Regions from separate parts of the Janthinobacterium sp. LPB2021202312-11-4 genome, predicted to be linked through region 1. Evidence: predicted binding sites of a transcription regulator. Region 1 holds the regulator's gene; the other holds the start of a gene.
What was found. Region 1 encodes FliA, which starts transcription of late flagellar genes. Its sites were predicted from a motif close to CTAAAGTTTNNNNNNNNNNNGCCGNTA; they were not measured.
Positions count from the first base shown of each region.

Region 2: motA (flagellar motor stator protein MotA) is a predicted target of FliA. The motif match lies at 6,883-6,909, and genes of this name have one in related genera.

Region 1 is NZ_JBAGKV010000004.1:65,015-80,914, reverse strand. It holds gene V5E99_RS05815 (ParA family protein) at 1-604, opposite strand, end outside; gene motD (flagellar motor protein MotD) at 648-1,538, opposite strand; gene V5E99_RS05805 (flagellar motor protein) at 1,554-2,294, opposite strand; gene V5E99_RS05800 (protein-glutamate methylesterase/protein-glutamine glutaminase) at 2,294-3,427, opposite strand; gene V5E99_RS05795 (chemotaxis protein CheA) at 3,477-5,711, opposite strand; gene V5E99_RS05790 (protein phosphatase CheZ) at 5,765-6,553, opposite strand; gene V5E99_RS05785 (chemotaxis response regulator CheY) at 6,576-6,947, opposite strand; gene fliA (RNA polymerase sigma factor FliA) at 7,116-7,856, opposite strand; gene fleN (flagellar synthesis regulator FleN) at 7,853-8,683, opposite strand; gene flhF (flagellar biosynthesis GTPase FlhF) at 8,800-10,134, opposite strand; gene flhA (flagellar biosynthesis protein FlhA) at 10,146-12,275, opposite strand; gene V5E99_RS05760 (hypothetical protein) at 12,616-13,314, opposite strand; gene V5E99_RS05755 (DUF6124 family protein) at 13,757-14,107, shown strand; gene flhB (flagellar biosynthesis protein FlhB) at 14,210-15,349, opposite strand; gene fliR (flagellar biosynthetic protein FliR) at 15,353-15,900, opposite strand, start outside.
Region 2 is NZ_JBAGKV010000015.1:105,859-121,861, reverse strand. It holds gene serB (phosphoserine phosphatase SerB) at 1-886, shown strand, start outside; gene V5E99_RS17400 (cyclic-di-GMP receptor FimW-related protein) at 992-2,779, opposite strand; gene V5E99_RS17395 (lectin OAA family protein) at 3,078-3,479, shown strand; gene asd (archaetidylserine decarboxylase) at 3,537-4,397, opposite strand; gene rhdA (thiosulfate sulfurtransferase) at 4,416-5,231, opposite strand; gene V5E99_RS17380 (HDOD domain-containing protein) at 5,274-6,812, opposite strand; gene motA (flagellar motor stator protein MotA) at 6,979-7,830, shown strand; gene motB (flagellar motor protein MotB) at 7,834-8,874, shown strand; gene V5E99_RS17365 (hypothetical protein) at 10,217-10,486, shown strand; gene rsgA (small ribosomal subunit biogenesis GTPase RsgA) at 10,644-11,675, opposite strand; gene orn (oligoribonuclease) at 11,783-12,325, shown strand; gene V5E99_RS17350 (trimeric intracellular cation channel family protein) at 12,501-13,112, shown strand; gene queG (tRNA epoxyqueuosine(34) reductase QueG) at 13,231-14,295, opposite strand; gene V5E99_RS17340 (NAD(P)H-hydrate dehydratase) at 14,359-15,858, shown strand; gene tsaE (tRNA (adenosine(37)-N6)-threonylcarbamoyltransferase complex ATPase subunit type 1 TsaE) at 15,846-16,003, shown strand, end outside.

The sequences.
Region 1 (15,900 bases):
CCCGCAGGGTTCCGAGGGAGGCCTGGGTCCGGCGGTCGAACAGGGTCGGCACGATGCAGAACGGCAACGCCTGCTTACGCGAACGGTTGATCATCGCCAACGTGTTGACCATGCGTTCCAGGCCTTTGACGGCCAGGTGCTCGGTCTGCACCGGGATCACCAATTGCTGGCTCGCGGCCAAGGCGTTGACCATCAGCACACCGAGCAAGGGCGGGCTGTCGATCACTGCGTAATCGAAGTCTTGCCACAACTGCGCCAGACTCTTGGCGATCACCAGGCCCAGGCCACTTTGCCCTGGCGACTGACGCTCAAGGGTCGCCAGCGCGGTGCTCGACGGCAGCAGGGAAATGTTTTCGTGACTGGTAGGCATCAACAACTGACCGGGCAAGCCTTGCGGCACGCTGCCCTTGTGCAGGAACAGGTCGTAGCTGCTGTGTTCCAGGGTGTCGGGGTCATAACCGAAATAGCTGGTCATCGAGCCGTGCGGGTCGAGATCGACAATGACCACGCGCTTGCCCGCCTCGGCCAGCAACCCGGCTAAAGCGATAGAGGAAGTGGTTTTACCAACACCACCCTTTTGATTGGCAACTGCCCAGACTCTCATTCGGATTGTTCCTCCCGGTCGATAAGGCCGACCGAGAAATAGCTCAACGTATTAATGCGGGTGACAGAGAATTGACGGCGCTCTCTCGTACCGGCGACTTGACCGGGGTCGGTGCAGTTTGTGTGCCAGCACGCTTCAACGCAGCGTCCGGTTTCGCATTGGCGGTTCCGGTGCCCGTGAGGCTGCGACGTACATCGAGATTTCGTGAAACCACCAACACCACCCGACGGTTGCGCGCCCGGCCTTCGGCGGTGGCGTTGTTGGCCACCGGCTGGAACTCACCGTAACCCACTGACGCCAGGCGCCCGGGGTTCACACCCTGCATCGCCAACATGCGCACGATGCTCGCCGAGCGGGCCGAGGACAGCTCCCAGTTGGTCGGGTACTGCGCCGTGCGGATCGGTTGATCGTCGGTAAAGCCTTCGACGTGGATCGGGTTGTCGAACGGTTTCAGAATCGCCGCAACTTTATCGATGATGCTGAACGCCATGTCGCTGGGCATGGCATCGCCGCTGCCGAACAACAGGCTGGAATTGAGCTCGATCTCGACCCACAACTCATTGCCGCGCACGGTCATCTGGTTGGAGCTGATCAAATCGCCGAACGCGGCGCTGATGTCATCGGCGATGCTTTTGAGCGGGTCACTGGCCCCGGCGATGCCGGCGTCAACCTGCTCGGCGTCCTTGACCAGCGGCTTGGCCGGGGTCACCGTCATCGGCCGCTCTTCACCGACGGGGATCGGCTTGACGGCGCGATCCGAGTCGGTGAACACCCCAATCAACGCTTCCGAAATGACCTTGTACTTGCCTTCGTTGATCGAAGAGATCGAGTACATGACCACGAAGAACGCAAACAGCAAGGTGATGAAGTCGGCGTAGGAAACCAGCCAGCGTTCATGGTTTACATGCTCTTCAGGTTGCCGGCGACGAGCCATATTCCATTACCCCCATCAATCCATGAAGCCCTGAAGCTTCAACTCAATAGAGCGAGGGTTTTCACCTTCGGCGATCGACAGAATCCCTTCCAACAACATTTCGCGATAACGCGACTGACGCAACGCGATGGACTTGAGCTTGGCCGCGACCGGCAGCAGCACCAGGTTGGCACTGGCCACACCGTAGATGGTCGCGACGAAAGCGACGGCAATGCCGTTACCCAGTTGCGACGGATCACCCAGGTTGCCCATGACGTGAATCAGGCCCATCACCGCACCGATGATGCCGATGGTCGGCGCATAACCGCCCATGCTTTCGAAGACTCTGGCGGCTTCGAGGTCGCGGCTTTCCTGGGTGTAGAAATCCACTTCCAGGATGCTGCGAATCGCTTCCGGCTCGGCGCCGTCCACCAGCAATTGCAGGCCTTTGCGCGAGTAGTTGTCCGGTTCGGCGTCCGCCACCCCTTCCAACCCGAGCAGACCTTCCTTGCGAGCGGTCAGGCTCCAGTTCACCACGCGATCAACGCCACCGGCCAGATCCACGCGAGGTGGAAACAGAATCCAGGCAAGGATCTGCATGGCGCGCTTGAAAGCGCTCATCGGCGATTGCAACAGCGCCGCACCGATGGTGCCACCGAGCACGATCAACGCGGCCGGGCCGTTGGCCAGTGCGCCGAGGTGACCGCCTTCAAGGTAGTTGCCGCCAATGATGGCGACGAACGCCATGATGATCCCGATAAGGCTGAGTACATCCATCAGATACAGGCCTCAACCAAGTGCTTGCCGATGTCGTCCAGGCTGTAAATCGCGTCGGCGAGGTCGGCTTTGACGATGGCCATCGGCATGCCGTAGATCACGCAACTGGCTTCATCCTGGGCCCAGATCGCACTGCCGCCCTGTTTGAGCAGGCGCGCGCCTTCACGACCGTCGGCGCCCATGCCGGTCAGTACGACCGCCAGAACTTTGTCGCCGTAGGACTTGGCTGCCGAACCGAACGTGATGTCCACGCACGGCTTGTAGTTCAGACGCTCGTCGCCCGGCAGGATTTTCACCGCGCCACGGCCATCGATCATCATTTGCTTGCCGCCCGGTGCCAACAGCGCCAGGCCAGGACGCAGGATGTCGCCATCCTCGGCTTCCTTGACGCTGATGCGGCACAGCTTGTCCAGACGCTCGGCGAAGGCCTTGGTGAAGGCCGCCGGCATGTGCTGGATCAACACGATCGGCGCCGGGAAGTTGGCCGGCAACTGGGTCAAGACCCGTTGCAGGGCAACCGGGCCGCCGGTGGATGTACCGATGGCGACCAGTTTGTAGGCTTTGCGTTTTGGCGCCGGCGACGACGGGCCCGAAGACACCGGCGCACGGCTCGGCATTGGCGCCGGTGCCGGACGCGCAGGTGCGCTGCTGCCGTAACTGCTGACGCTCGAAGGCGCAGGCGTCGGGGCTGGAGCGGCGATCGGGGCCGGAGCGCTGTAGGTGTTGGCGCGACGGTTACTGCGCGAAATACTCAGAATCTTCTCGCACAGCAGTTGCTTGACCTTCTCCGGGTTGCGGGAGATGTCTTCGAAATTCTTCGGCAGGAAGTCCACCGCACCGGCGTCCAGCGCATCCAGGGTGACCCGGGCGCCTTCGTGCGTCAGCGAGGAGAACATCAAGACCGGAGTCGGGCAGCGCTGCATGATATGCCGCACGGCCGTGATGCCATCCATCATCGGCATCTCGTAGTCCATGGTGATCACGTCTGGCTTGAGGGCCAGCGCCTGATCGATCGCCTCTTTTCCGTTGGTCGCCGTACCGACAACCTGGATATTCGAATCCGCTGAAAGAATTTCCGAGACGCGGCGGCGGAAAAACCCCGAATCGTCCACCACCAGGACTTTGACTACCATAAACACTCCGTTAGACGCCGCGGGGCGTTGTCGCCCCGCTGCGGCAGAATCAAATACGCCGTGCGGCGTAACGCTTGAGCATGCTCGGGACATCGAGAATCAGCGCGATGCGGCCGTCACCCGTGATGGTGGCGCCGGACATGCCCGGGGTTCCCTGGAGCATTTTGCCCAATGGCTTGATGACCACTTCTTCCTGGCCCACCAGTTGATCGACGACAAAGCCGATCCGCTGAGTGCCCACCGACAGGATCACCACATGGCCCTCGCGCTGCTCTTCGTGAGCGGCAGAACTGACCAGCCAGCGTTTGAGGTAGAACAAGGGCAGTGCCTTGTCCCGCACGATCACCACTTCCTGGCCGTCCACCACGTTGGTGCGCGACAGGTCGAGGTGGAAGATCTCGTTGACGTTCACCAGCGGGAACGCAAACGCCTGGTTGCCGAGCATGACCATCAGCGTCGGCATGATCGCCAAGGTCAGAGGCACCTTGATGACGATCTTCGAGCCCTTGCCCTTGGTCGAGTAGATGTTGATGGTGCCGTTGAGCTGGGCGATTTTGGTTTTCACCACGTCCATGCCCACGCCACGACCCGACACGTCGGAGATCTCGGTTTTGGTCGAGAAGCCCGGTGCGAAGATCAGGTTGAAGCAATCCGTCTCGCTGAGACGATCCGCCGCATCCTTGTCCATCAGGCCTTTCTTGACCGCGATACCGCGCAGGACATCCGCGTCCATGCCCTTGCCGTCATCGGAGATGGACAGCAGGATGTGGTCGCCTTCCTGTTCGGCGGACAGAATCACCTTGCCGCTGCGCGGCTTGCCCATCGCTTCGCGTTCGGCCGGCTCTTCGATACCGTGGTCGACCGAGTTGCGCACCAAGTGGACCAGCGGGTCGGCCAAGGCCTCGACGAGGTTCTTGTCGAGGTCGGTTTCTTCGCCGACCAGCTCCAGGTTGATCTCTTTCTTGAGCTGACGAGCCAGGTCGCGAACCAGACGCGGGAAGCGCCCGAAGACCTTCTTGATCGGTTGCATCCGGGTCTTCATGACCGCGGTTTGCAGGTCGGCGGTGACCACGTCGAGGTTCGACACAGCCTTGGACATGGCTTCGTCGCCGCTGTTGAGACCCAGACGGACCAAGCGGTTACGCACCAGTACCAGTTCGCCGACCATGTTCATGATTTCGTCGAGACGCGCGGTATCGACCCGCACGGTGGTCTCGGCTTCGCTGGCCGGTTTTTCCGCTGGCGGAGCCGATGGCGCGGCGCGAGCCGGTGCCGCTGCCGGTTTTGGCGCTTCGGCTTTCGGCTCGGGCGCTTTGGCCACAGGCTTGGGTGCCGCGGCCGGGGCCTTGGCGACAGGCGCAGAAACCACTGCGCCGGTGCCGACTTCGGTGAACTTGCCTTTGCCGTGCAATTCGTCGAGCAGCGATTCGAATTCGTGATCGGAGATCAGATCACCGCCAGCCGCTTTAGCGGTCGGCGCCGCAGGAACCGGTGCCGAAGCAATGGCCGATTCCAGCGCGTCCACGGCAAAGTTGCCCTTGCCATGCAATTGATCCAGCAGTGCTTCGAATTCGTCGTCAGTGATGTCCGAGCTGTCGCCGGCGGCTTTCGGGGCGGCCGGTGCAGCAGGTGCTGCCACCGCATCCACCGCGAACTGGCCTTTGCCGTGCAGTTGATCGAGCAACGACTCGAACTCGGCATCGGTGATTTCGTCGCTGGCGGCCGCATCGCCGGTCGCAGCGGCAGGAGCAGCCACCGGGGCCTCGGCCTGAGCCTTGACGGCGTTCAGCGAGTCCAGCAGTTGTTCGAATTCGTTATCGGTAATGTCGCCCGATTCGCTTTCAGCGACCGGTTCTTCCACCACTTCGGCAACCGGGGCTGCTTCATCGGCCCCTTTCGGCTCGGCCAGACGGGCCAAGGCTGCAAGCAATTCCGGAGTGGCAGCCGTGATCGGGCTGCGTTCGCGGACTTCGGTGAACATGCCGTTCACCGCATCCAGCGCTTCGAGAACCACGTCCATCAGTTCCGAGTCGACGCGTCGTTCACCCTTGCGCAGGATGTCGAACACGTTCTCGGCGATGTGACAGCACTCCACCAGCTCATTGAGCTGGAGGAAGCCGGCGCCCCCTTTTACAGTGTGAAAACCGCGAAAAATTGCATTGAGCAAATCCGCATCATCCGGTCGGCTTTCCAGCTCGACCAGTTGTTCGGACAGTTGCTCTAGAATCTCGCCGGCCTCAACCAGGAAATCCTGAAGGATCTCTTCATCGGCGCCGAAGCTCATTAAGGGGGTGCTCCTAAGGTCTAAAAACCTAAAAAACCTGAAGTTCTAAAACTCTAAAATCCCAGGCTGGATAACAAATCGTCCACATCGTCCTGACCGGACACAACATCTTCTCTTTTATCGGCATGAATCTGCGGACCTTCACCCTGCGAGAGATGTTTTTGCGGATCTTTTTCAGCCAGCATCGCTTCACGGTCATGTTCGATACCCGCAAAGCGGTCTACCTGACTGGCCATGAGCACGAGCTTGAGCAGGTTGCTTTCAACTTCGGTGACCAATTGGGTCACACGCTTGATCACTTGACCGGTGAGGTCCTGGTAATCCTGAGCCAGCAGAATGTCGTTGAGGTTGGCCGACACCACGCGATTGTCATCGCTGCTGCGTGTCAGGAAACCGTCGACCCGCCGGGCCAGTTCGCGGAACTCTTCAGCCCCGACTTCGCGACGCATGAACCGACCCCAGTCGGTGCTCAATGCCTGGGCTTCGACGCTCAGGGCATTGACCAGCGGCGTGGCGTTTTCCACCAGGTCCATGGTGCGGTTGGCTGCGGCCTCGGTCAGCTTGACCACATAACCCAGACGCTCGGTGGCGTCCGTGATTTGCGAGACTTCCTCGGCTTGCGGCATGTGCGGGTCAATCTGAAAATTGACGATCGCGCTATGCAGCTCGCGAGTGAGCTTGCCCACTTCCTGGTACAGGCCGCGGTCACGGGTCTGATTGAGCTCATGGATCAGTTGCACAGCGTCGCCAAACCTGCCTTTTTCAAGGCTTTCGACCAGTTCGACCGCGTGTTTTTTCAGGGTCGACTCAAAATCGCCCTGTGAAGATTCTTTATGCTCCATAGCTCCCCCGTGGCTCAGTTGCTCAACCGATGCGTTCGAAAATCTTCTCGATTTTTTCTTTCAACGCCTGGGCCGTGAAGGGTTTGACCACATAGCCGTTCACGCCGGCCTGGGCTGCTTCGATGATCTGTTCGCGCTTGGCTTCAGCAGTCACCATCAACACTGGCAAATGCTTGAGTTTTTCATCGGCGCGCACGTGGCGCAGCAGATCGATACCGGTCATGCCCGGCATGTTCCAGTCCGTTACCAGAAAGTCGATGCTGCCGCTGTTGAGGACCGGAATGGCAGTGGTGCCATCGTCAGCCTCGACCGTGTTGGTGAACCCAAGGTCACGCAACAGGTTTTTAATGATCCGCCGCATCGTTGAGAAGTCATCAACGATGAGGATTTTCATGTTCTTGTCCAATTCGACCTCCAAGCAGTCTTAAACGCGCCCAGCACCTGGACGCGCCATTTCAATCAATCCGGCAAAGCACTCAAATGACTGTCTGGAGCACAACAGATCGAGACCGCTGCAGTTCAACACCACACCAGCCTCGTTCGCAGTGTCCCCACACTGCCTTCAGCGCGCTCGCCACTCCCCCAAACGCCCCCGCAAACGGGCCGCGCACTGGCTGTGTAACTGGCTGACCCGCGATTCGCTGACACCAAGGACTTCACCGATTTCCTTGAGGTTCAGCTCTTCGTCGTAGTACAGCGCCAACACCAGTCGCTCACGCTCCGGCAAATTGGCAATCGCGTCCGCCAATGCGGCCTGGAAACGTTCATCTTCCAGATCGCGTGACGGCTCAAGATGAGCACTGGCGCCATCCTCGTGCAGCCCTTCGTGTTCGCCGTCCTGCAAAAGGTCGTCGAAACTGAACAGGCGGCTGCCCAAGGTATCGTTCAAAATCCCGTAATAATCGTCGAGACTCAATTGGAGTTCGGCCGCAACCTCGTGATCTTTAGCATCACGGCCGGTTTTAGCTTCAATCGAGCGAATTGCGTCGCTAACCATGCGGGTATTGCGGTGGACCGAACGTGGCGCCCAGTCCCCCTTGCGTACTTCATCGAGCATCGCGCCGCGGATTCGAATGCCCGCATACGTTTCGAAACTCGCGCCTTTGCTGGCGTCGTATTTGGTCGACACTTCAAGCAGGCCAATCATCCCGGCCTGGATCAGGTCTTCCACCTGGACACTGGCCGGCAAACGCGCCAGTAAGTGGTAAGCAATGCGTTTGACCAGTGGCGCGTAACGCTCGATCAGCTCGTACTGCGCGTCACGTGCCGACTTCTTGTAGAGGTTGTAGCCACTGGCTGTCATAGGACGGGCCCTGCGGTCTGTTGCACGAGGCGCTCGACGAAAAACTCAAGGTGCCCACGCGGGTTGGCCGGCAGCGGCCAGGTATCGACCTTTTGTGCAATCGCCTTGAACGCCAGTGCGCACTTGGAGCGCGGGAAGGCTTCGTAGACGGCACGCTGCTTCTGCACGGCCTTGCGCACGCTTTCGTCGTAAGGCACCGCACCGACGTATTGTAAGGCGACGTCGAGGAAGCGGTCCGTGACCTTGGTCAACTTGGCGAACAGGTTGCGCCCTTCTTGCGGGCTCTGGGCCATGTTGGCCAGGACGCGGAAGCGGTTCATGCCGTAATCGCGATTCAGCAGTTTGATCAGGGCGTAGGCGTCGGTAATCGAGGTCGGCTCGTCGCAGACCACCAGCAACACTTCCTGGGCGGCGCGGACAAAACTGACTACCGAGTCACCAATACCCGCAGCGGTGTCGATCACCAGCACGTCGAGGTTGTCGCCGATATCGCTGAACGCCTGGATCAGACCGGCATGCTGCGCCGGGCTCAGATGAACCATGCTCTGGGTGCCGGACGCGGCCGGCACGATGCGGATACCGCCCGGGCCCTGCAACAGAACGTCGCGCAGCTCGCAGCGGCCTTCGATCACGTCGGCCAGGGTACGTTTGGGCGTCAGCCCCAGCAAAACGTCGACGTTCGCCAGCCCCAGATCGGCGTCCAGCAGCATGACGCGCCGGCCAAGCTCTGCTAGAGCCAGGGACAAGTTCACTGACACGTTAGTCTTCCCGACGCCACCTTTGCCGCCGGTCACCGCGATCACCTGTACGGGATGCATGCTGCCCATGTTATTTCTTTACCTTGTCTTGCATAGACGGAGGCCACATTACTGGCTGCGCGTTCATCAAATGAACAATGCATGGCAGACCATCGATGTAGGTACAAAAACTGTTCATTAATACCTCAGCCAACCTGCTTGGTCGGGCTGTGGTAAATATCAGCGAACATGTCAGCCATGGCTTCTTCGCTGGGTTCTTCCTGCATTTGCACGCTGACCGCGCGGCTGACCAACTGGTGACGCCGCGGCAGATGCAGATCATCTGGAATACGCGGGCCATCGGTGAGGTAAGCCACCGGTAATTCATGACTGATCGCGAGGCTCAACACCTCGCCCAGACTTGCCGTTTCATCCAGTTTAGTCAGGATGCAGCCAGCGAGCCCGCAGCGCTTGTAACTGTGATAAGCGGCGGTTAGAACCTGTTTCTGGCTGGTGGTTGCCAGGACCAGATAATTTTTTGACTTGATACCACGGCCGGCCAGGCTTTCGAGCTGCATGCGCAGCGCCGGATCGCTGGCTTGCAGGCCGGCGGTATCGATCAGCACCACGCGTTTGCGCAGCAACGGGTCCAGCGCCTGCACCAGGGACTGGCCCGGATCGACATGGGTCACCGACACATTGAGAATCCGGCCCAACGTCTTGAGTTGTTCCTGGGCACCGATGCGGTAGCTGTCCATGCTCACCAGCGCAATGTTTTGCGCGCCGTACTTGAGCACGTAACGGGCCGCGAGCTTGGCCAGGGTGGTGGTCTTGCCCATGCCGGCAGGGCCGACCATGGCAATCACGCCGCCCTCTTCCAGTGGCTCGATTTCCGGTGTGGCGATCATCCGCGCCAGGTGCGCCAGCAACATGCGCCAGGCCTGACGAGGTTCTTCAATATCGGTAATCATCGCCAGCAGGTCGCGGGACAACGGACCGGACAAGCCGATGCGTTGCAGGCGACGCCACAGGTTCGCCTGGGCCGGACGGCTGCCTTGCAGCTGATTCCAGGCCAGGGAGCCGAGTTGCACTTCCATCAGTTCGCGCAGGCTGTTGAGCTCGAAACGCATCGAATCGAAAGCGCGCGGGTCAACACCGCCAGCGGCTGGCGCAGGGGCCGGCGCGGCGCGGCGCGGTTGTTCGTAAGTTGGCTCGATCAGCGGCTCGGCAGCGGTCAACGGCAGGCCGGCGAACAACTGACGATTGGTGGTCTTGTCACCTTCGGTCTCGCCATCGCCCCGCAGGCTCAGTTCGGCCTGGGCAGTGACGATACGCGACTGAGTCTTGCGCAGCTCATCCTCGAGTTCCATGTTCGGAACACGCGGGGCCAGCGCCGACAATTTGTAATCCAGGGCAGCCGTCAGCTCGACACCGCCGGCGATCCGGCGGTTGCCAATAATGGCGGCATCAGCGCCCAGCTCATCACGAACCAGTTTCATGGCCTGACGCATATCGGCGGCGAAAAAACGCTTAACTTGCATAAACCACTACCTCAGCCGTTGGGCCCTACTGTCGCAACGATGGTCACTTGCTTGTTGTCAGGGATTTCCTGATAAGCCAACACATGCAAACCCGGGACTGCCAGCCTGCCGAAGCGCGACAACATGGCGCGAACCGGACCGGCTACCAGCAGAATCACCGGTTGACCTTGCATCTCTTGACGCTGCGCCGCTTCGATCAACGAACGTTGCAGCTTCTCTGCCATGCTTGGCTCCAGCAGAACGCCCTCTTCCGAGCCTTGTCCTGCCTTCTGAAGACTATTGAGCAATATTTGTTCCAACCTTGGTTCCAAGGTGATAACTGGCAGCTCCGACTCAGTCCCTACAATGCTTTGGACGATTGCACGGCTTACGCCGACGCGCACGGCGGCCACCAGCGCGGCAGTATCTTGACTCTTGGCGGCATTGTTGGCGATGGCCTCGGCGATGCTGCGAATGTCCCGAACCGGCACTTGTTCGGCGAGCAGCGCCTGCAACACCTTGAGCAATTGCGACAGCGACACCACGCCCGGCACCAGCTCTTCCGCCAGTTTTGGCGAGCTTTTGGCCAGCAATTGCATGAGTTGCTGCACTTCTTCGTGACCAATCAGCTCACTGGAGTGCTTGTACAGAATCTGGTTCAAGTGGGTTGCCACTACCGTACTGGCATCGACCACGGTGTAGCCGAGGGACTGGGCCTGGGCACGCTGGCTGATTTCGATCCAGACCGCCTCCAGACCAAAAGCCGGATCTTTGGCGGTAATGCCATTGAGCGTGCCGTAGACCTGCCCCGGGTTGATCGCCAGCTCGCGATCCGGGTAAATCTCGGCCTCGGCCAGGATCACGCCCATCAAGGTCAAACGGTAAGCGCTGGGCGCCAGGTCAAGGTTGTCACGAATGTGCACAGTCGGCATCAGGAAGCCCAGGTCCTGGGACAGCTTCTTGCGCACACCCTTGATCCGCGCCAGCAACTGACCACCCTGGTTGCGGTCCACCAGCGGAATCAGGCGATAGCCCACTTCCAGGCCGATCATGTCGATCGGGGTCACGTCATCCCAGCCCAATTCCTTGGTTTCCTGGGCGCGGGCCGGGGATGGCAGCAGCTCTTGCTGACGCTTGACCTCTTGCAGGGCCTGGACCTTGACCACGTTCTGCTTCTTCCAGAACAGGTAAGCGCCGCCGCCTGCCAGGGCCGCCATGCTGAGAAAGGAGAAGTGCGGCATGCCGGGCACCAGGCCCATCACCGCCATCAAACCTGCCGCGACGGCCAGCGCTTTGGGCGAGGCGAACATCTGGCGGCCGATTTGTTTGCCCATGTCTTCCGAACCGGAAGCACGGGTCACCATGATCGCCGCTGCTGTGGATAACAACAGTGATGGCAATTGCGCCACCAAACCGTCACCGATGGTCAGCAGCGCATAAACCTTGCCGGCGTCACCGAAGCTCATGCCGTGCTGGAAGATACCGACCGCCATGCCGCCGATCAGGTTGATAAACAGAATCAGCAGGCCGGCGATGGCGTCACCGCGCACGAATTTGCTGGCACCGTCCATGGAACCGTAGAACTCGGCTTCCTGGGCGACTTCCATGCGGCGCAGTTTGGCCTGGTTTTGATCGATCAGGCCGGCGTTGAGGTCGGCGTCGATGGCCATTTGCTTGCCGGGCATGGCGTCGAGGGTGAAGCGCGCGCTCACCTCGGAAATCCGCCCGGCACCCTTGGTCACGACGACGAAGTTGATGATCATCAAAATCGCGAACACCACGATACCGACCACGTAGTTACCGCCGATCACCACCTCACCGAAGGCCTGGATCACCTTACCGGCAGCAGCGTGGCCTTCCTGACCGTGGAGCATCACCACCCGCGTGGACGCCACGTTCAGCGCCAGGCGCATCAGCGTCGCCACCAGCAAAATCGTCGGGAACACCGCGAAATCCAGCGGTCGCAAGGCGTAGACGCAGACCAGCAACACGACGATCGACAAGGCGATGTTGAACGTGAAGAACACGTCCAGCAGGAACGGCGGCACCGGCAACATCATCATGGCCAGCATGACCAGCAGCAACAGCGGCACACCCAGATTGCCCCGACTCAAGTCGGCGACGTTAGCGCGGGCACTGTTGATTAACTGAGAGCGATCCACCGGTTTTCCCCGTTCCTTTAAAGCAAACTTTTGACGCCTGAAGCAGACGCAGAGCGGCTACTGCAAGAAGCCTTCCAACTTTTGCCGGGACGGGGAATAGAGGGTTATGCAGGTTGAATAAAGATCAAAAGATCGCAGCCTTCGGCAGCTCCTACAGGGATCGGGTGTTATCCGCGATGCCGCGGTGTAAACCCAACCTGTAGGAGCTGCCGAAGGCTGCGATCTTTTGATTTTAAACAGGCATGTTCAAGCGACATCTCCAGACACTCTCTCACCCTGCCCATTCTTGAGCCGCAGATCCGCAGGGCTTGAATCCCCCCACAGGTTCAAGCCGACACAGTCACTGCGCCGTCAGAATCTGCCCCGGCGAAATTTCGCCGAAACCGAGCTCGCTGCCTTTCATATACCGCGTCCCCCTGAACATTTGCAGCCCTTCAACCTCGACAAAATCCTCATGGGCATACATCAGCACCACTTTGGTTTCCGGCGCGATCAAGTCGGGTAATTGCACTCCACCTTGCAGAAGATTGAGGGCCCACTGAAAGCGAATCACCGGCAAATCACTGATTTCAATCTGCCGTGAACCACCCGTCAAGCGAAAGTCCATGTGGGCCTTGATTCTCAACTTCTGACCGACCACTTCAAATAGCGGCTTGCTGTAACGCTGCTCCAACTCGCCGTTCGACCACTCATCCATGTAGTAACCGGGGCGGGTGAAAATATCGAACAGTGCTTTATTGCCGCCAATACTGCCGGCCGCATCAAAGAGGTAGTTGTAGGCGTAGTGATAGGCCAACCCATCCAGTTCAGGCCGAATGGCATTTACCGCGCTGTTCAGATAGCCCGGAATATAAACATTCGCCATTTGCACAAAGTGAGTGAAGTCCAGGGTCATGTCGAACGTGACCGTATAACCGATGGACCGCCCACCAGGATTGTCCTCGAGCCTTCCCGAGACGAACTCCAGTGCCATGCCCTGAAGTTTTCTGTATTCACGCTCTGCCATGATCATGCCCTCCCAACCTGAATGAATGTCCATCCATGACACCGCTTGAGGGGGCAGCCGTCTACTGTCAGAACTAACAGGTCAGGGCAGTTTTCGGACAGATGGCCCGCCGATCTTTTGATTTTAAACGGGCATGTTTAAGCGACATCTCCAGACACTCTCTCGCCCTACACATTCTTGCGTAGCGGCCTACGGCTGCGCCAGAATCCGCCGGCTTGTGCGCTTGAGGGCCGGGTTTTATCGTTTCCGGGTCGCTGAAAAACAGCGATCGGGTTTGGTAGCCCGGTTATTTTGACTTGCGTGCATAGCGCGCCTGATGCGTGGCTTTTTGGCCTGCGTTTATGGTGGCCATGCGCAGGGCGTCTTCGGGCGCGCCGGTTTTCAAGTCACCGGTCTACCAACCTTCGTATGGCCACCACCTCTTCGTTTGGTAGCGAGGGTGATGGCTCCATTTTTCTGACTTGGAATTTCGCCCATGTTCAAACCAACACCGAACCCACCCGATACCGACGACACCTCAATCGACCGGCAAAAACTCCAGGAAGCCGCCGACCGCGCCCTCGAGGACTACATCAACCTGTCCGCCCGCCTGAACGCCAGCGAGCGAAAACCCAGCACGATGTTTATGATCGCCCCCGACAACAAAACCGAAAACCTGCTGGCCCATGCCTGTGAATCGCTGACCTCGGCCAGCGTCATGGCCAGTGATTTCGCCACAGGCCTGAAAGGCCCGCAGCGCAGCACGATGCTGGCGCTCCAGCAAATCATCATGCTTGGGCAATTGGCGGCGAATCAGGCATTGGACAACCTGGACCCGCAGGGCTAGGTAACCCACACAGTCAAAAGATCGCAGCCTTCGGCAGCTCCTACAGGGACCACATTCCAATGTAGGAGCTGCCGAAGGCTGCGATCTTTTGCTTTTGACCCATCAGGAATCGCGACGCAAATCCGGCGGGATCGGCAGGTCGTCCTTGAGCGGGTCCGGGCGTTTGCCCTTGCCGGCGCGGTGCTGGCGGATCTGGTAGACGTAGGCCAGGACCTGGGCCACCGCCAGGTACAAACCGCCCGGAATTTCCTGGTCGAGCTCCGTGGAGTAGTAGATCGAACGCGCCAGCGCCGGGGACTCCATCAGCAGCACTTCGTTGGCCACGGCAATTTCACGAATTTTCAAGGCCAGGAAGTCGCTGCCCTTGGCAATCAACATCGGCGCCCCGCCCTTCTCCGGATCGTACTTGAGGGCCACGGCGTAGTGCGTCGGGTTGGTAATAACCACGTCGGCATCGGGGATGGCCGCCATCATCCGGCGCTGGGACATTTCGCGCTGCAACTGACGAATCCGCTGTTTGACCTCCGGCCGCCCTTCCTGATCCTTGTGCTCGTCGCGCACTTCCTGCTTGGTCATCAGCAGTTTTTTGTGGCTTTCCCATAGCTGCACCGGCACATCGACCGCCGCGATGATGATCAGCCCGCACGCCATCCACAACGTGCTCCAGCCCACCACTTGCAGGCTGTGAATGATCGCCAGTTCCAAGGGTTCGTGGGCAATGCGCTGCAAGTCGGAAATGTCCGAAGACAACACCGCCAACGCTACAAACAGGACGATGGTGAACTTGGCAAACGCCTTGAGCAGTTCCACCAGCGCTTTGGTGGAAAACATTCGCTTGAGGCCGCTGAGGGGGTTCATCCGACTGAATTTCGGCGCCAGGGAGCCGAAGGCAAAGAGCCAGCCCCCAAGGGAAATCGGACCGATAATCGCCGCCAGCACCAGGGAGATCATGATCGGCTGGATCGCCCACAAGCCGATTTGCCCCGAGTGCAGCAAATAATTGGCCATGGATTTCTGGTCCATGATCACTTCTCGCGGCAGCGAGAAGTTGATGCGCATCAGCTCCATCATGTCCTGGGCCAGGGCACCGCCGAAAATCAGCAGGGCACTGGCCCCCACCAGCATGATCGCCAGGGTGTTGAGCTCCTTGGATCGCGCCACCTCGCCTTTATCGCGGGAGTCTTTCTTGCGCTTGTCCGTGGGGTCTTCTGTTTTGTCCTGACCGCTTTCGCTCTCAGCCATGACTCAGCGCGCCTGTGCCAGTTCGCGTAAAAACTGCAAGGCCTCGACGGCCATGGGTTGATACTGGTTGAGAATATCCCCCAGGCTGACCCAGAGAATGAACATCCCGAGCACCAGGGTCAGCGGAAAACCGATGGAAAAGATGTTCAGTTGCGGCGCCGCCCGGGTCATCACGCCAAACGCGATGTTGACCACCAGCAACGCGGTGATCGCCGGCAACACCAGCACCAGCGCCGCGCCAAGAACCCAGCCCAGCTTGCCGGCCAGTTCCCAGAAATGATTGACCATGAACCCGCTGCCGACCGGCAGCGTGGTGAAGCTTTCGGTGAGCACTTCGAAGACCACCAGGTGGCCGTTCATCGCCAGGAACAGCAACGTCACCAACATGGTGAAGAACTGCCCGATCACCGCCACCGACACGCCGTTGGTAGGGTCGACCATGGACGCGAAGCCCATGCCCATCTGGATCGCGACAATCTGCCCGGCAATGACGAATGCCTGGAAAAACAACTGCAGCGAGAAGCCCAGCACGGCACCGATGATGATCTGCT
Region 2 (16,003 bases), on a different contig from region 1:
CCAATTGCAGGCCGTGAGCTCGATCACCGCCAAATACGGTTTGAACATCGACCATATCGATCGTTTGTCCGGGCGCATGCCGCTGGATACCCCGGCGGACAAGGGCAAGGGCTGCATCGAGTTCTCCGTGCGCGGTGAAGCGGCCGATCCCCAGGCCCTGCGCGCCGAATTCCTCAGCGTTGCACAGGAATTGAACGTCGATATCGCCTTCCAGGAAGATTCGCTGTTCCGTCGCAACCGTCGTCTGGCGGTGTTCGACATGGACTCGACGCTGATCGAAGCCGAAGTCATCGACGAACTGGCCAAAGCGGCCGGCGTGGGTGACCAAGTCTCTGAAATCACTGAGCGGGCGATGGCCGGTGAACTGGATTTCCGCGCCAGCTTCAAGGAACGTCTGGCCTTGCTCAAAGGCCTGGACGTCAGTGTGCTGGATTCGATCGGCGCCTCGCTGCGCCTGACCGAAGGTGCCGAAACCCTGTTCGCCGAGCTCAAGCGCCTGGGCTACAAGACGGCAATCCTGTCTGGCGGTTTCTCCTACTTCGCCAAGCAATTGCAGGCCAAACTCGGCATCGACTACGTGTTCGCCAACGAACTGGAAGTGGTGGACGGCAAGGTCACGGGCGTGGCGGTCGAGCCGATTGTCGATGCCCAGCGCAAAGCGGATTTGCTGAGAGAACTGGCCCACAAGGAAGGTTTGCGTCTGGAGCAGACCATTGCGGTCGGCGACGGCGCCAACGACTTGCCGATGCTGGCGATTGCCGGGCTGGGCGTGGCGTTCCGCGCCAAACCATTGGTTAAGCAGTCGGCGAAACAGGCCATCTCCACCCTTGGGCTGGATGGTGTGCTGTATTTGCTGGGCTTTCGGGATCGTGACGGGCAGCTCTGATTAAAGAGCGAAGATCAAAAGATCGCAGCCTTCGGCAGCTCCTACAGGGTTTTTCGTAACCCGTAGGAGCTGCCGAAGGCTGCGATCTTTTGCTTTAAGGCTTTGCTAAAGCGATTTCCACAATGAATCAAAATCCTCTTCTTCACTGACAACGCCGTTCCCCGTGGCGATTTCATTCTTGCTCGCCTCCAGCGACCGATACGCAAACTGGTTAAAACTGTTGGTACTCGACACCCGCCGATCCAGCCCGGCGCGACGTTCCTGACCGTTGGTGTTGATCAGCACTTTGTTGCCTTCCTGAAACGGCAGGCGCGGGGCGAGCAGGGTGGCCGGCAGGTCAATCGCGCTGATGGCCGGCAGCAGCAAGCCACGCAAATACTGACTGTGATCGTCGCGAGTTCGGACCAATTGCAGACCGCAAGGCTCGGCGTACGGTGCGACTTGCTCAATCCCCATTTGCGTACCGCCACCGCGCACCTGACGAATCCAGCGCACCACCGCGATGCTCCAGCCCTGACCGGCAAAGTCTTCGACACCGACCATTTCACCCGCCTGTAATTCGGCCGGCACCGCACCCGGCCACGCCAGGCAATAACCGCCAGGGCTGTGATTGATCACCGGCAGGGCATAGGTCGGGAAATGCTGATTGCGGTCGCCGGCCTCGTGGCTGTCGTCGTTCTGTAGCGTCGGGTATTCGATTTCTTCGTAAGGCAGCAATGTGTCGGCATTGCTGTTGGGCGCGGCGTCGAACGCCTGGCTCCAGTTGTCTTTGCCTCCCGTCGGGGCCGTCGCCGCAAACTGCGCGAGCCGCCCGGCGGGGTTCTTCAGGATGTCGCTGAACGAGCGTTGCCCGCCCAGATAAAAGTGCAGCGCGCTCATGCCCACGCACAGCGTCAACGTGCCATTGCTGGCGGTGCGCTGGAAACTGCGCTCGGCGGCCTGACCCCACGCGGCGTGCAGGTGCTGCAACGTATCGAGGTTGAGGCCGGTCGGTACGGGCAACGTGGAGGTGCCGTCACCCAGGTTCAGCAGATGAGCTTCGATGGCCGCCACCAGTGGCTGCGGGTCAATCCCGAGCAAACTTGCTTGCTGTTCGGCGCGGAACTTGGCGCGATAACGCGGCCCGGTGTCGAGGTCTGGCGCAATGGCGAACAGTTCATTGCCGGATTTGCCGGGTTGCAGCTTGATCCATTTGCTCCAGGGTTCCAGCACTTCGGCGAGCCGGGCGATCTGGTTCTGGCGCAGTTGATTGCAACGTGAAGCGCCCATCAGCAGGGCGGCCACGTAGGTGTTTTCGATGCTCAGGTCCTGGGTCTGGCTGGCCAGTTCATCGCGCACGCTCAGGTGCTGCAATCGATACTCGCAGCCAATCCGGTACAACTGATGCAGCTCCAGCCAAACGCCTTCCGGCACCGGGCAATAGAGTTGAGTGGCGCGAACCAGCGGGCCGTTCAGGCAATGGATTGCCCGTTGCAGTGCCTGGGTCAGCAGCGGCGCGCGGTCCTTGCTGAAACGCGGGGCGATGCGCATCACGATCTGCTTGTAGCCAATCGCCAAATGGCTTTGCAGTGCCTGGCAGAGGTTGGCGATCTTGCGCGAGCGCTCGTCGAGGACAATCGCCTGGTGCAGGAAATGCCGCTCCAGGTGTTTGCAGACGTAATACACCTCGGGTCGCAGCAATTCGAGCAATTGCAGGCGATTGTCGCTGGGTGTCAGCAATTGATTGAGTTCGCTCAAGCCTTGATACAACTGGCGAGCGGTTTCGCCAATGTTGGCTTTGGGCAGGTTGGCGATCCAGCGCTTGAGGTCACGCGGGGTGGTTTCGCAGAACGACAGGCGCAACTGTGTCGGGATCGGTGCACGCAGCAATAGCGCAGGATTGGTCTCATTCATGCCGTGAAAAAACTCCGACCGGGAAATGGGCAGTGAATGACCTGACTGTAGCACCTATGCCACGCGCAGGTACGTTCGCCCCGTAGGAGCTGCCGAAGGCTGCGATCTTTTGACTTTGATTTCAAGATCAAAAGATCGCAGCCTTCGGCAGCTCCTACGGGGGCGACCGTTTGTCTGTGAATTGGGTGGCGCATTGGGCGCCGACTAATCTGACACTCGTGCGACTGGATACGCACGGTCGCATGGCCTGCTGCCTACGCAGAGCAAGTCTCTTCGTAACTTCAAGGAGATGAGGTTCATGTCTAAATACGTAGTGGCAAATCAATGGGGCGGTAGTTCGGCACCCTGGCATCCGGGCGGAGACTGGGTGTTAGGCGCACGGGACAACCAGAACGTGGTCGCGATCGAGATCAAGTCGGGCGATGGCGGCAAGAGTTTCACCGGCACCATGACGTATGCGGGTGAAGGTCCCATTGGCTTCAAGGCTCAGCGCACGGGCCAGAACCAGTACAACGTTGAAAATCAGTGGGGCGGCAACGATGCCCCGTGGCATCCGGGTGGAAAATGGGTCATCGGAGGCCGGGATAATCAGAACGTTGTGGCGTTGAGCGTGACCTCCAGTGATGGAGGGAAAAACCTCAGTGGCACCAATACCTACGCCAACGAAGGGCCGATCGGCTTCCGTGGACAGATAGAGTAACGGCACCACCGAGTGGTCTCCGCCCCTTCGAAGACGTTCGAAAGGGCGGATCAGTGGTCAGGTTTTCGGCAGGCCCATGCCCTGGCCCATCTGCACCGGCGTACCGGCCGCCAGTTCTTCGGCCCACTTGACCTGATCCGGCCCGAACAGCACGACCGCTGTCGAACCCAATTTGAAACGACCCAGCTCCGCACCTTTTTCCAGGTGGATCGGCGCACGGGCGGCTTCGTCGTAGCGGAAGGTTTTGAGCTCGCGTTTCGGCGGCGTAACCAGCCCGGCCCACACGGTTTCAATCGACGCCACAATCATCGCGCCCACCAGCACCACGGCCATTGGCCCGCGTTCGGTGTCGAAAATGCACGCCACACGCTCGTTGCGGGCGAACAGTTCCGGGACGTTTTCGGCGGTGGTCTGGTTGACCGAGAAGATCCGGCCCGGAATGTAGACCATTTCGCGCAGGGTGCCGGCCAGCGGCATGTGCACGCGGTGGTAGTCCTTCGGCGACAGGTAAATGGTGGCGAAGTCGCCGCCCATGAACGGCGCGGCATTCGCCGCGTCACCGCCGAGCAATTCCAGCACGCTGAAGCTGTGGCCCTTGGCCTGGAACACGCGACCGTGTTCGATCGGGCCGAGTTGGCTGACCGCACCGTCGGCCGGGCTGAGGATCGCGCCCGGGGTTTCGTCCAGCGGCCGCGCGCCGTCTTTCAAGGCGCGGGTGAAGAACGCGTTGAAGTGCTCGTAGGCGGTCAGGTCTTCAACCAGCGCCTGGGACATGTCCACTTGATAACGCTTGGCAAACCATGCCGTGAAGGCGTTTTTGAACCAGCGCACGCGGCATTCGGCAATGCAGCCGGCCAGTCGCGAGAGCAAGTGATGGGGCAGCAGGTATTGGCTGAGGATAAACAAACGCTTATTCATTAACGGTCCTTAAAAACCTTAAATCTCTACGGGGGTGTCGGGGTGGTTGCCCCATTCGCCCCAGGAGCCGGCGTAGCCTTTGACCCGCGGATAACCGAGGGATTTGGCCACCAGATAGGTGAAGCCAGAACGGTGGTGGGTCTGGCAGTGGGTGATGATTTCTTTGTCTTTGGTGATGCCGAGCTGTTCGAGGATCTGCGGCATGTCGCGGCGGATGCGCAGGTTGCGCGCCTGATCCATGCCGGCGGTCCATTCGAAATTGACCGCGCCGGGGATGTGCCCGGCCTTGGCCGCCAGCACTTTTTCGCCGGAATACTCCAGCGGCCCACGGGCGTCCCAGATCGCCAGGTCCGCAGCGCCGAGACGGCTTTGCAGGTACTCGCGGGTGGCGGTGGGTTCGTCGTGCAGCTTCAACGAAACCGGGCCGCCGACCGGGGCCGGGACCTGAATCGACATCGGCAAGCCCTCTGCCAGCCAGGCCGGCAGGCCGCCGTCGAGGTAGTGGTAGTTCTTGTGGCCGATGACATCCAGCAGCCAGATGAAGCGCCCGGCCCAACCACCACCTTCGTCGTCATAAACGACATAGACCGCGTCGGGGTTGTGGCCCAGTTCGCCGAACAACGCTTCAAGTGCCGCTTGCGGCGGCATCAGGCCCGGCGCCGGCGCCTGGCCGAGTTGCGTGCGTTTCGGATCGACGAAGCGTGCGCCGGGCAGATGCCCTTCGGTGTAACGGGCGCTGCTGGTCAGGTCCACGAGGATCAGATCGCGGGCGTCGAGACGCGGGAGCAAGTCGCTCGGCTCGATGACCAGCGGCAAGCCAGAGAAGTCAGACATGTGAGGTCTCCAGGGCACAAAGGGAGGGATTGTAGCGCAGCATCATTGGCCGCGGCTGCTAAAGGTACTCAGGGCTTTTTCGATGCACTGCGCGGTTTTGCCGAAGGCCTGCACGGTGATTTCCGAAAACGGCCCGCCACCCTGATCCGCCACGACAATCATGATCACCCGGCCATTATTGACCAGCGAGCGCAGCAGCAAATGTTCGCCGCCGAACTGCGAGCGCAGGCCAGCGGGCAGCAGGGCCGAGAACTGGGCGTTATTGGCCGGCGTTATGCGCACCTGGGCCTGTTGCGAGAGCAGGCGTTGCAACACGCTGCTCTGGCTGACCAGGAAGTTCAGGCCCGCCGCTTCTTTGGCCAGCCCGGCGGTTTGATGCACCCGCAGATTGGCGTGGGTGCGGTCGGCCATCAGGATCATCACCCGGCGCATGCCGCAGTCGACCAGCGCATCCCGGGCCGACGTGGTCAGGTGCATGGCGTTGGTGAAGCGGCTCGGCTCCACCAGCAACTCGGCACATTGCTTGCGCCATTTCGTCAGGTCTTCGGCGGTGGGCGCCGGGGCCGGCAGCAAACCGGCGTGAATGTGGTGAGTGCCCCACGGCCAGAGCAGCGAAACGGCCGGGTGCCAGAGGTCCGGCATGGCGTGATGGCGGGCGCTGTTGGCGGCCTGTTGGTGCAATTGTTGTTGCACCTCGTCCATCGGCATTTGCAGGTACAGGCTGGTCAGGTACTGCCAGCGTTGACTGTGCGGACTGTCCCAGGCCTGTTGCGCCGACAGCGCCAGGCCGTTGGCCAGCAGCACGGTATTGGCCGGCTGATTGAGCCAGCGACGCAGGGTCGGGTCGTCGTCGAGACGATTTTGCTGGCGCAGCGGGTGATCGCTGTCCCGGGCAATGCGCAGGACTTTCACCAGCTCCCGTTGCTCGTTGAGCAGCAGCCGATAACCCTGTTGCACCCAGTTCGGCAGGCGCCAGATGTCTACCAAGGCCAGGCAGATGTTCAGCAGGCGCACGCCGAACAACTGCTTTTCGACCTTGCGCGCCGACTCGCCTTTATGAATGACTCGCAGCTCCCATTCTTCGAGCAATTGCGGATGGGTCAGCGCCATCGGCCACAGCGGCGAGAGAAACAGCAGGCTGCCCCAATGGATGTCCTGCCACAGCCGCGCCAGTCGACTGGCGAAAAAACCGTTGGCCTGTTGTGTTGCGTGCTGGCTGATCATTTGCAACTGACGCAGGGCCAGCGGGATCTCGGACTGGGGGTGCGCGGGCAGGCGGGCGAGCAATTCTTCGGCGCGCTTCAAACCGAGGCGATTGAGCGCCACTTCGAGATTTTCCGCAGGCTCGGTCATGCTGCCATGGGTGTGGCGGTTGGCCTCGCGAATCACGCTCAAGGCCAGGGCCGGGCTGTCCTGAATCAGGTCGGCGATGTCGCGCAACGAGCTGCGGTTATTGCGAATGGCAGAGCAGACACGGTCGTGACTCTCTTGCGGAACCGGCAGGCGCACGCCATCGAGAAGCTTGACCCAGCCTTCAAGAGTGGTCGGTTTTTGGGTTGGAACGTTCGTTTCGTAAGCCATGGCTGGACAGGATCATCATTGGCTGTAAACACGCCCGGCGCGGGCTAAATTGGCTTTTCGCCTGAACTGGCTATAGTCTGGCGCAGTTTTGCCGATAAGTAGAAGAAGAGATTTTTTAACTTCCGAATATGACCTTGAACCCGACTCAGTAAGTACTCTCCTACCTATGGCTAAAATTATCGGCATCATCGTCGTATTCGCGAGCGTGCTCGGCGGATACGTGCTCTCCCACGGCAAGATTGCCGCCCTGATCCAGCCCTTCGAGGTGATGATCATCGGTGGTGCGGCCCTTGGCGCATTCCTGCAGGCCAACCCCGGTTACATGACCATGCACGTGCTCAAGAAATCCTTGGGCATGTTCAGTTCGCGCTTTAGCCACACCTTCTACCTCGAAGTGCTGGGCCTGATCTACGAGATCCTCAACAAGAGCCGCCGCGAAGGCATGATGGCCATTGAAGGCGACATCGAAGATGCCTCGGCCAGCCCGATCTTCGCCAAGTACCCGTCGGTGATCAAAGACGAACGCATGACCGCGTTCATCTGCGACTACTTGCGCATCATGTCCTCCGGCAACATGGCGCCCCATGAGCTGGAGGGCCTGTTCGACATGGAGCTCTACAGCCTCAAGGAAGACCTGGAACACCCCTCCCACGCGGTGAACGGTATCGCCGACGCCATGCCCGGCTTCGGTATCGTGGCGGCGGTATTGGGGATCGTGGTGACCATGGCCTCCCTGGGCGAAGGCGATCAGAAGGCCATTGGTATGCACGTGGGTGCGGCACTGGTCGGGACCTTCTTCGGTATTCTCGCGGCGTACGGTTTCTTCGGTCCGCTGGCCCACTCCCTGGCCCACGATGCCAAGGAAGAACTGAACGTCTACGAAGCCATCAAAGCCTCGCTGGTCGCCTCGGCGTCCGGCATGCCGCCATCGCTGGCGGTGGAGTTCGGGCGCAAGGTTCTGTATCCGGCGCACCGTCCTAGCTTCGCTGAGCTGGAACAAGCGGTTCGCGGTCGTTAAGTCATGGAAAATAACCAGCCGATAATCATCAAGCGCGTCAAGCGCATCGCCGGCGGGCATCACGGGGGCGCCTGGAAAATCGCCTTCGCTGACTTCGCGACGGCGATGATGGCGTTCTTCCTGGTGTTGTGGCTGCTGTCCACCGCCACGCCGGAACAGAAGATCGCCATCGCCGGTTACTTCAAAGACCCGGTCGGCTTCTCCGAAAGCGGCACGCCGTACATCATCGACCTGGGCGGCACGCCGACCCTGGCGCCGGAGAACACCCTCAACCCCGAGGTGAAATCCCAGCCGCAGCCGGACAAAGTGACCGTCGACACCGATCAGGTCGAAGGCATGGCCGAGCAGGTCGAGAAAGAACGCCTGGAACTGCTGCTGCAAGAACTGCAAAACAAGGTCGAAGAAAATCCGCAACTGCAGAAGTTCAAGGACCAGATCCTGTTCGAGATCACGCCGAACGGCTTGCGCATCCAGATCATGGACGCAGACAACCGGCCGATGTTCGACTCGGGCTCGGCGCGTCTGAAGCCGTACTTCGAAGACATCCTGCTGGCCATGGCCGACACCATTAAAGCGGTGCCGAACAAGATCAGCATCAGCGGCCACACCGACGCCAAGCCGTACACCGGCACCGGTGATTTCGGTAACTGGGAATTGTCGGCCAACCGTGCCAACGCGGCTCGCCGCGCCTTGGTGGCCGGTAGTTATCCGGACTCGCAGGTGGCGCGGGTGGTCGGTTATGCCTCGTCGGCGTTGTTCGATCGGGAGCATCCGTTTAACCCGGTCAACCGTCGTATCGACATCGTCGTGCTGACCAAGAAGGCCCAGGCCGCCATCGAAGGTTCGCAAGGTGCAGAACCGACGCCGACACCGGGGCAGGGCGCTCCGGGTGAGGCACCGCCAGCACCGGCCGACCCGAATGCCTTGCCGGCGGACAAACAACCGGTGCCGGCCCATGAGCTTCGCGAGCGGTTGAATCTGTTCGAGGATGCGGCGCCGAAGCCGGGTGATCCGGCCAAACCGGCAGAACCGCCGAAGAAGTAAGGCACAACAATCAAGCCGACAGCGATGTCGGCTTTTTTGTGGGGTTTTCATTTTCAGCGTGGGCACGATCCCTGTAGGAGCGAGGCTTGCCCGCGAAGACGGCTTGGTAGCCGACCCATCTTTTGCAGATGTACATCGAACACTTTGTGCGAGCTTGCTCGCGATGGCTTTGTGTCAGGCGGCGGAGATTTTAAGGCTGGTGTACATATCCATTCCTGCGGTAACGGCCGCCTAGGGTTTCGCTCTTACAGCGAGTCACTTTGGAAAAGCCCCAAAGTAACCAAAGCGCTCTTGCCCCTGTCGTTCGGTGCCTCGCCCAGGCTCGGCATGCCCTCGCTCCGGTCCTGCTCCGTGGGCCCGCCGCCATCGGCCATTCATGGCCGGGGGCGGCTAACCCGGCATCCTTGCCGGGTTGCCCACTACGCAGAACCTCCACTCGGCCTCTCGAGGGGGCGTGCACCGCAACCGCACCGCGAGGCGGCCTGAGAGCCGACCTGACTGCGGGGCGCGCGTTCTCCTGATCCATTTTCAGCGTGGGCACAGTCCCTGTGGGAGCGGGCTTGCTCGCGAAGGCGGCCTGGTAGCCGACCTGTCTCTTGCAGATGTGCACCGATCAAATTGTGGGAGCGAGCTTGCTCGCGAATGCTTTTTGTCAGGCGACGAGGATTGTGAGGGTGGTGTACATATCCATTCCTGCGGTAACGGCCGCCTAGGGTTTCGCTCTTACAGCGAGTCACTTTGGAAAAGCCCCAAAGTAACCAAAGCGCTCTTGCCCCTTTCGTTCGGTGCCTCGCCCAGGCTCGGCATGCCCTCGCTCCGGTCCTGCTCCGTGGGCCCGCCGCCATCGGCCATCCATGGCCGGGGGCGGCTAACCCGGCCTCCATGCCGGGTTGCCCACTACGCAGAACCTCCACTCGGCCTCTCGAGGGGGCGTGTACCGCAACCACACCCCGAGGCGGCCTGAGAGCCGACCTGACTGCGGGGCGCGCGTTCTCCTGATCCATTTTCAGCGTGGGCACGACCCCTGTAGGAGCGAGGCTTGCCCGCGAAGACGGCTTGGTAGCCGACCCATCTTTTGCAGATGTACATCGATCGAGGTGGGAGCGAGCCTGCTCGCGAAGGCGGCCTGATAGCCGACCTGATGTTTGGGGTGTGTGTTTTCCTGTTGGAAGCGGTTTGCTGGTGAGATTGGGAGTTGTAGGAACGGTCTGAAATTGCGTTCCGGGGTTCTCAGTCGTGCAGGCTTCTGCCTATAGTTTCGCCATCGCCGACAAGTTGGTGATCGACTTTAGCCGGTCGAAATTCAGATGAACCTTTCGACAATCAACGGAGTTTTGACCCCATGGCTAAGTACCACCCGCTCCAAGGCAATTTCAGCGTCGGCCCGACGCTGTACATCGACACCGAAGCTAAAGTTTCCGACCTCCTCGAAACCGCCACCCACCGAATCAAAGCCGCCCGCAATCTGCTCAACAGCGTCACCTGCCTGTGCATCAAAGACGCCGAAGGTCACGACCTGGAGCATTTCGCCAATGCTGCGCATATGTTGATTCAGGATGGCTGTGACGCCTTGGATGCGTTGGGTTGGAAGCTGGAAAAAGCAGTGCTATGAAAACCAGAAAGCCGCGAGATGATCGCGGCTTTTTGGTGTGGCACTTAAACCCCTGTGGGAGCGGGCTTGCTCGCGAAAGCGGTAGGTCAGTCAACGGTGATGTTGAAGCTGATGGCCCCTTCGCGAGCAAGCTCGCTCCCACAGGTTTTGTGGCGGTCTAGTAACTGGTTTCCGGCAGGCTGGCGATGATCGACCGATAGCTATTCATCCGCTGCTGCTGCACACGCCCGTCTTCCAACGCCTTGAGCAGTGCACATCCCGGTTCACGATCATGTTTGCAGTCGCGGAAGCGGCAAGTACCGATCAAATCATTGAACTCGATGAAACCCGCTTCAACGTCGGCACGGCTGACGTGGCCCAGGCCGAATTCGCGGATGCCCGGGGAGTCGATCAGTTCGCCGCCGCCCGGGAAGTGGAACAGTCGCGCGGTGGTCGTGGTGTGCGTGCCCTGGCCGGACAGTTCGGACAACGGGCCGACGCGGGTTTCGACTTCCGGCAGCAGGCTGTTGACCAGCGACGATTTACCGACGCCGGACTGACCAACGAACACGCTGATGCGCCCGTCCAGTTGCTCCTGCAATTGCTCCATGCCGTTGCCGTGGTGGGCCGACACTTCCAGCACCGGGTAGCCGAGCGTGCGGTAGACCGCGAGCAAGGCATTCAGGGCCGGGGCGTTCTGTTCGTCGATCAGGTCGAATTTGTTGAGCAGCAACAGCGGACGAATCCCGGCGTGCTCAGCAGCGACCAGATAACGGTCGATCAGGTTGGCGTGGGGCTCGGGCAGCGGGGCGAAGACGATGACGATCATGTCGACGTTGGCCGCTACGGGTTTGAGCTGGCCACGGCTGTCCGGGCGGCAGAGTTCAGTTTTGCGCGGCAGTTGCGCCACGATCACACCGATGCCCTGGTTGCCGGCACGCCAGACCACCTGATCGCCGGTCACCAGCGCGGGCAGGTTGGCGCGCAAGTGGCAGCGGAACACCTGGCCGGCCAAATCGCCATCGAGGGCTTCGACTTCGACCTGCACACCGAAGTGCGCGATCACAAGGCCCGTCTGTTCCGGACCCAGGTCGCCGCCCTCAAGTGCCTCGACAGCCGAGGACTCGCGTTTGGCGGCGCGGGCAGCGCGTTCGCCCTGAATCTTTTCGATGCGCCAGTTTTGACGACGATTGAGTTGGCGTTTGGCCATGGGTGTTCCGTATCAAGAATGCAGCGATTAGGTAAAACGGCCGCGAGTTTAGCACGCCCCGCGACTTGCCTAGGCTAAACTGCGCAGCATTGCCTAGGAGCCGACACATGCAAAACCCGCAGAATCTGATCTGGATCGACCTGGAAATGACCGGTCTGAACCCTGATACCGACGTCATCATCGAGATGGCGACCATTGTCACCGACAGTGACCTGAACACTTTGGCTGAAGGCCCGGTGATCGCCATTCATCACAGCGACGCGATCCTCGCGGGCATGGACGAGTGGAACACCCGTCAACACGGCGGTTCGGGCCTGACTCAACGGGTTCGCGACAGCCGCATCAGCATGGCCGAAGCCGAAGCCGAGACCATCGCCTTCCTGGAAAAATGGGTGCCGAAGGGCAAGTCGCCGATCTGTGGCAACAGCATCTGCCAGGACCGTCGCTTCCTTTATACGCACATGAAAGCCCTGGAAAGCTACTTCCACTACCGCAACCTCGACGTGTCGACCCTCAAAGAGTTGGCCGCACGCTGGGCGCCGGACGTGCGCGACAGCTTCAAAAAGGGCAGCACGCACCTGGCCCTGGACGACATCCGCGAATCGATCGCCGAGCTGCAGCACTACCGCAAGCATTTCATCAAGTTCTGACGTTAGAACACGACCCCCGTAGGAGCTGCCGCAGGCTGCGATCTTTTGATCTTGAAAATCAAAATCAAAAGATCGCAGCCTGCGGCAGCTCCTACGGGGGTCTCGTTTCGGCTGCCCTCTTTTGGTGCCGCCGCGAAATGGCTAGACTGCGCGCCTTCCTGCCAGGACCGCCACCATGTTGCTGATGCTCTACCTGATCGCCATTACCGCCGAAGCCATGACCGGTGCCCTGTCCGCTGGCCGTCGCGGCATGGACTGGTTTGGCGTGGTGTTGATCGCCTGCGTTACGGCATTGGGCGGCGGCTCGGTGCGCGACGTACTGCTCGGCCATTACCCGCTGACGTGGGTCAAACACCCGGAATACCTGGTGTTGACCTCGGTCGCGGCGATGTTCACGGTCTTCGCCGCCCGCTGGATGCGTCACTTGCGTTCGCTGTTCCTGGTGCTCGACGCCGTGGGCCTGGTGGCGTTCACGCTAATCGGCTGCATGACCGCCCTGGAAATGGGCCACGGCATGCTGGTGGCGTCCGTCAGCGGCGTGATCACCGGAGTGTTTGGCGGCATCCTGCGCGACATCTTTTGCAACGACATCCCGCTGATCTTCCGTCGTGAGCTCTACGCCAGCGTCTCGTTCGCGGCGGCATGGTGCTACATGCTCTGCATTTATCTGCAATTACCCGGCGAGCAGGCGATTTTGATCACGCTATTCGGTGGCTTCTTGCTGCGATTGCTGGCGATCCGCTTTCACTGGGAAATGCCAAAATTCGTCTACAACGACGAAGCCTGAACCACGCCCAGCCCCCGCAGGACTGTATGACTGTAGGAGCTGTCGAGTAAAACGAGGCTGCGATCTTTTGACCTTGTTTTTAAGATCAAGATCAAAAGATCGCAGCCTTCGGCAGCTCCTACGCCACGCCGTGTTGTTTCAGGGCCCACTCGACATGTTCACGGACCAATTCCGACGGGTATTCCCTGCGCGCCTTCAACGCCTCCAACACCGGAATACTCGACGGCGCATTGCCCAGCCCGACTGCCAAATTGCGCAACCAACGCTCATAACCGGCCCGGCGTAACGGCGAACCTTCGGTGCTGCTGAGAAACCGCTCCTCGTCCCACATGAACAGTTCTGCCAGTTCAGCGTTGTCCAGGTTATGCCGTGGCTTGAAATCGCTTTCCCCGGACGGACGGGCGAAGCGGTTCCACGGGCAGACGATCTGGCAGTCGTCGCAGCCGAACACCCGGTTGCCGATCAACGGTCGCAAGTCTTCCGGGATCGCACTTTTCAGTTCGATGGTCAGGTAGGAAATGCAGCGCCGGGCGTCGAGCACATAAGGGCCGACGAAGGCGTTGGTCGGGCAAATGTCCAGGCACGCGGTGCAGCGGCCGCAGTGTTCGGTGCTGTGGGGCGGGTCTTCGGGCAGCGGCAGGTCAACAAAGAGTTCGCTGAGGAAGAAGTAACTGCCAGCCTTGCGATTCAAGACCAGGGTGTTTTTGCCGATCCAGCCAAGACCGGCCTTCTCGGCGATGGCTTTTTCCAGCACCGGGGCGCTGTCGACGAAAGCGCGGAAACCGAAGGGGCCGATCTCGGCCTGAATTTTATCCGCCAGTTGCTGCACACGTTTACGGATCAATTTGTGGTAATCGCGGCCCAAGGCATAACGGGACACGTAGGCTTTTTCCGGTTGGGCGAGTAATTGCGCCATTTGCGTGTCGCCGGGCAGGTAGTCCATGCGCAGGGAAACTACACGCAGCGTACCGGGCACCAGCTCTTCCGGATGCGAGCGTTTGCTGCCGTGGGCGCCCATGTAGTCCATTTCGCCGTGGTAGCCGGCGGCGAGCCAGCGCTCCAGGTGCTGCTCATGCTCGGCGAGGTCCAGGCCGCTGATGCCGACTTGCTGAAAGCCCAGCTCGCGGCCCCAGTCCTTGATGGATTGGGCGAGGGCAGGCAGGTCTGTGGTAATTGCGGGCATGAGGCGAGAGAAACCGGAGCTGAGGTGCGTATAATTCTGCCAGACATCGGAGCCCGAAGACGTATGCCGCACACTAAAGATGATTTACCCGACGCGCTGTACAGCGCCGCGCAAGTGCGAGGGCTCGATGCGAGCCTGATCGCGGCTGGCACGCCGGGCTTCGAATTGATGCAGCGCGCGGCCCGGGCAACCTGGCGCGCGCTGGTTCGCCAATGGCCGACGGCCAGCGAACTGACCGTGCTGGCCGGACACGGCAATAACGCGGGTGACGGTTATCTGGTTGCGCTGCTCGCCCATCGGGCCGGGTGGCAGGTTCAAGTGCTGGCGGTCGGTGAGCCCTCGCGTTTGCAGGGTGATGCCGCGTTGGCTTATGCCGAAGCTACTTCCGAAAAAGTCTCTATAGAAGCCTGGAGCGCCAGCGCCGAACTGCGCGGCGTCGTGCTGGATGCGTTGCTCGGCACCGGCCTGACCGGCGAAGTGCGTGAGCCTTTCGCCAGCGCCATCGCCGCAATCAACACCAGCGGTTTGCCGGTCGCGGCGGTGGATATCCCGTCGGGGCTGTGTGCCGATACCGGTCGCATTCTCGGCGCAGCCGTTCGGGCTGATCTCACGGTGACCTTCATTGGTCTGAAGTTGGGGCTTTTCACCGGTGATGCGGCGGATGTGGTTGGTGAGTTGGTCTTTAACGATCTGCACGCCGATCCGCAGCTGATCGAGAGCGCTGCCATCACTGCCCGACGTCTGACGACCGGTAATCTTCCACGTCTGGGCACTCGGCCGCCCACCTCCCATAAAGGCAAGTTCGGCCATGTGCTGCTGATCGGCGGTGATCGCGGATTTGGCGGCGCGATCCTGTTGAGCACGCAAAGTGCGTTGCGCAGCGGCGCGGGCATGGTGTCTGTCGCCACGCGCAGCGAGCACGTCGCGGCGGCGTTGGCGAGAATCCCGGAAGCCATGGTGCTGGGCACTTCGTCGGCTAATCAGTTGATGGGTTTGTTGGAAAAAGTTTCCGTGTTGGTGGTAGGGCCGGGGCTCGGTCAGGGCGGTTGGGGGCGCAGTCTACTGTCCGCCGCTGCCAACGCGCCGCTACCGCAAGTCTGGGACGCCGATGCGTTGAATATGCTGGCCGAAGAGCAAGTAAGCTTGCCCAAGGATTGCGTGATCACCCCGCATCCGGGCGAAGCGGCGCGTTTGCTCGGGATCAGCACCGCCCAAGTCCAGGCTGATCGCCCTGCCGCCGCTCACGCGTTGAGCAAAAAATACACCGCCGTCGTGATTCTGAAAGGCGCCGGCAGCCTGATCGCCAGCCCTGATGGGCGCCTGGCGGTGTGTCATCAGGGCCATCCAGCGATGGCCACGGCGGGTTTGGGCGATGTGCTGGCCGGTCTGGTCGGTGCGTTGCTGGCCCAGGGCATGGCGGCGTTCGATGCCGCTTGCCTGGCGGTCTGGCTGCACGCCAATGCCGGCGCGCAACAAGGTAAATCGGGCCGTGGGCTGGCGGCCAGTGATCTGATCCCGGCCATTCGTCAGTTGTTGGAGGAGCAAGCACCGTGTCTGAAGTAACCCTGTACCTGGCTGATGAAGAGGCGATGACCGCATTCGGTGCTCGCATAGCGCAAACCACCCAAGGGCATGGTCTGATTTTTCTTGAAGGTGATCTGGGCGCAGGGAAAACCACGCTGTCCCGGGGCATCATCCGTGGCCTGGG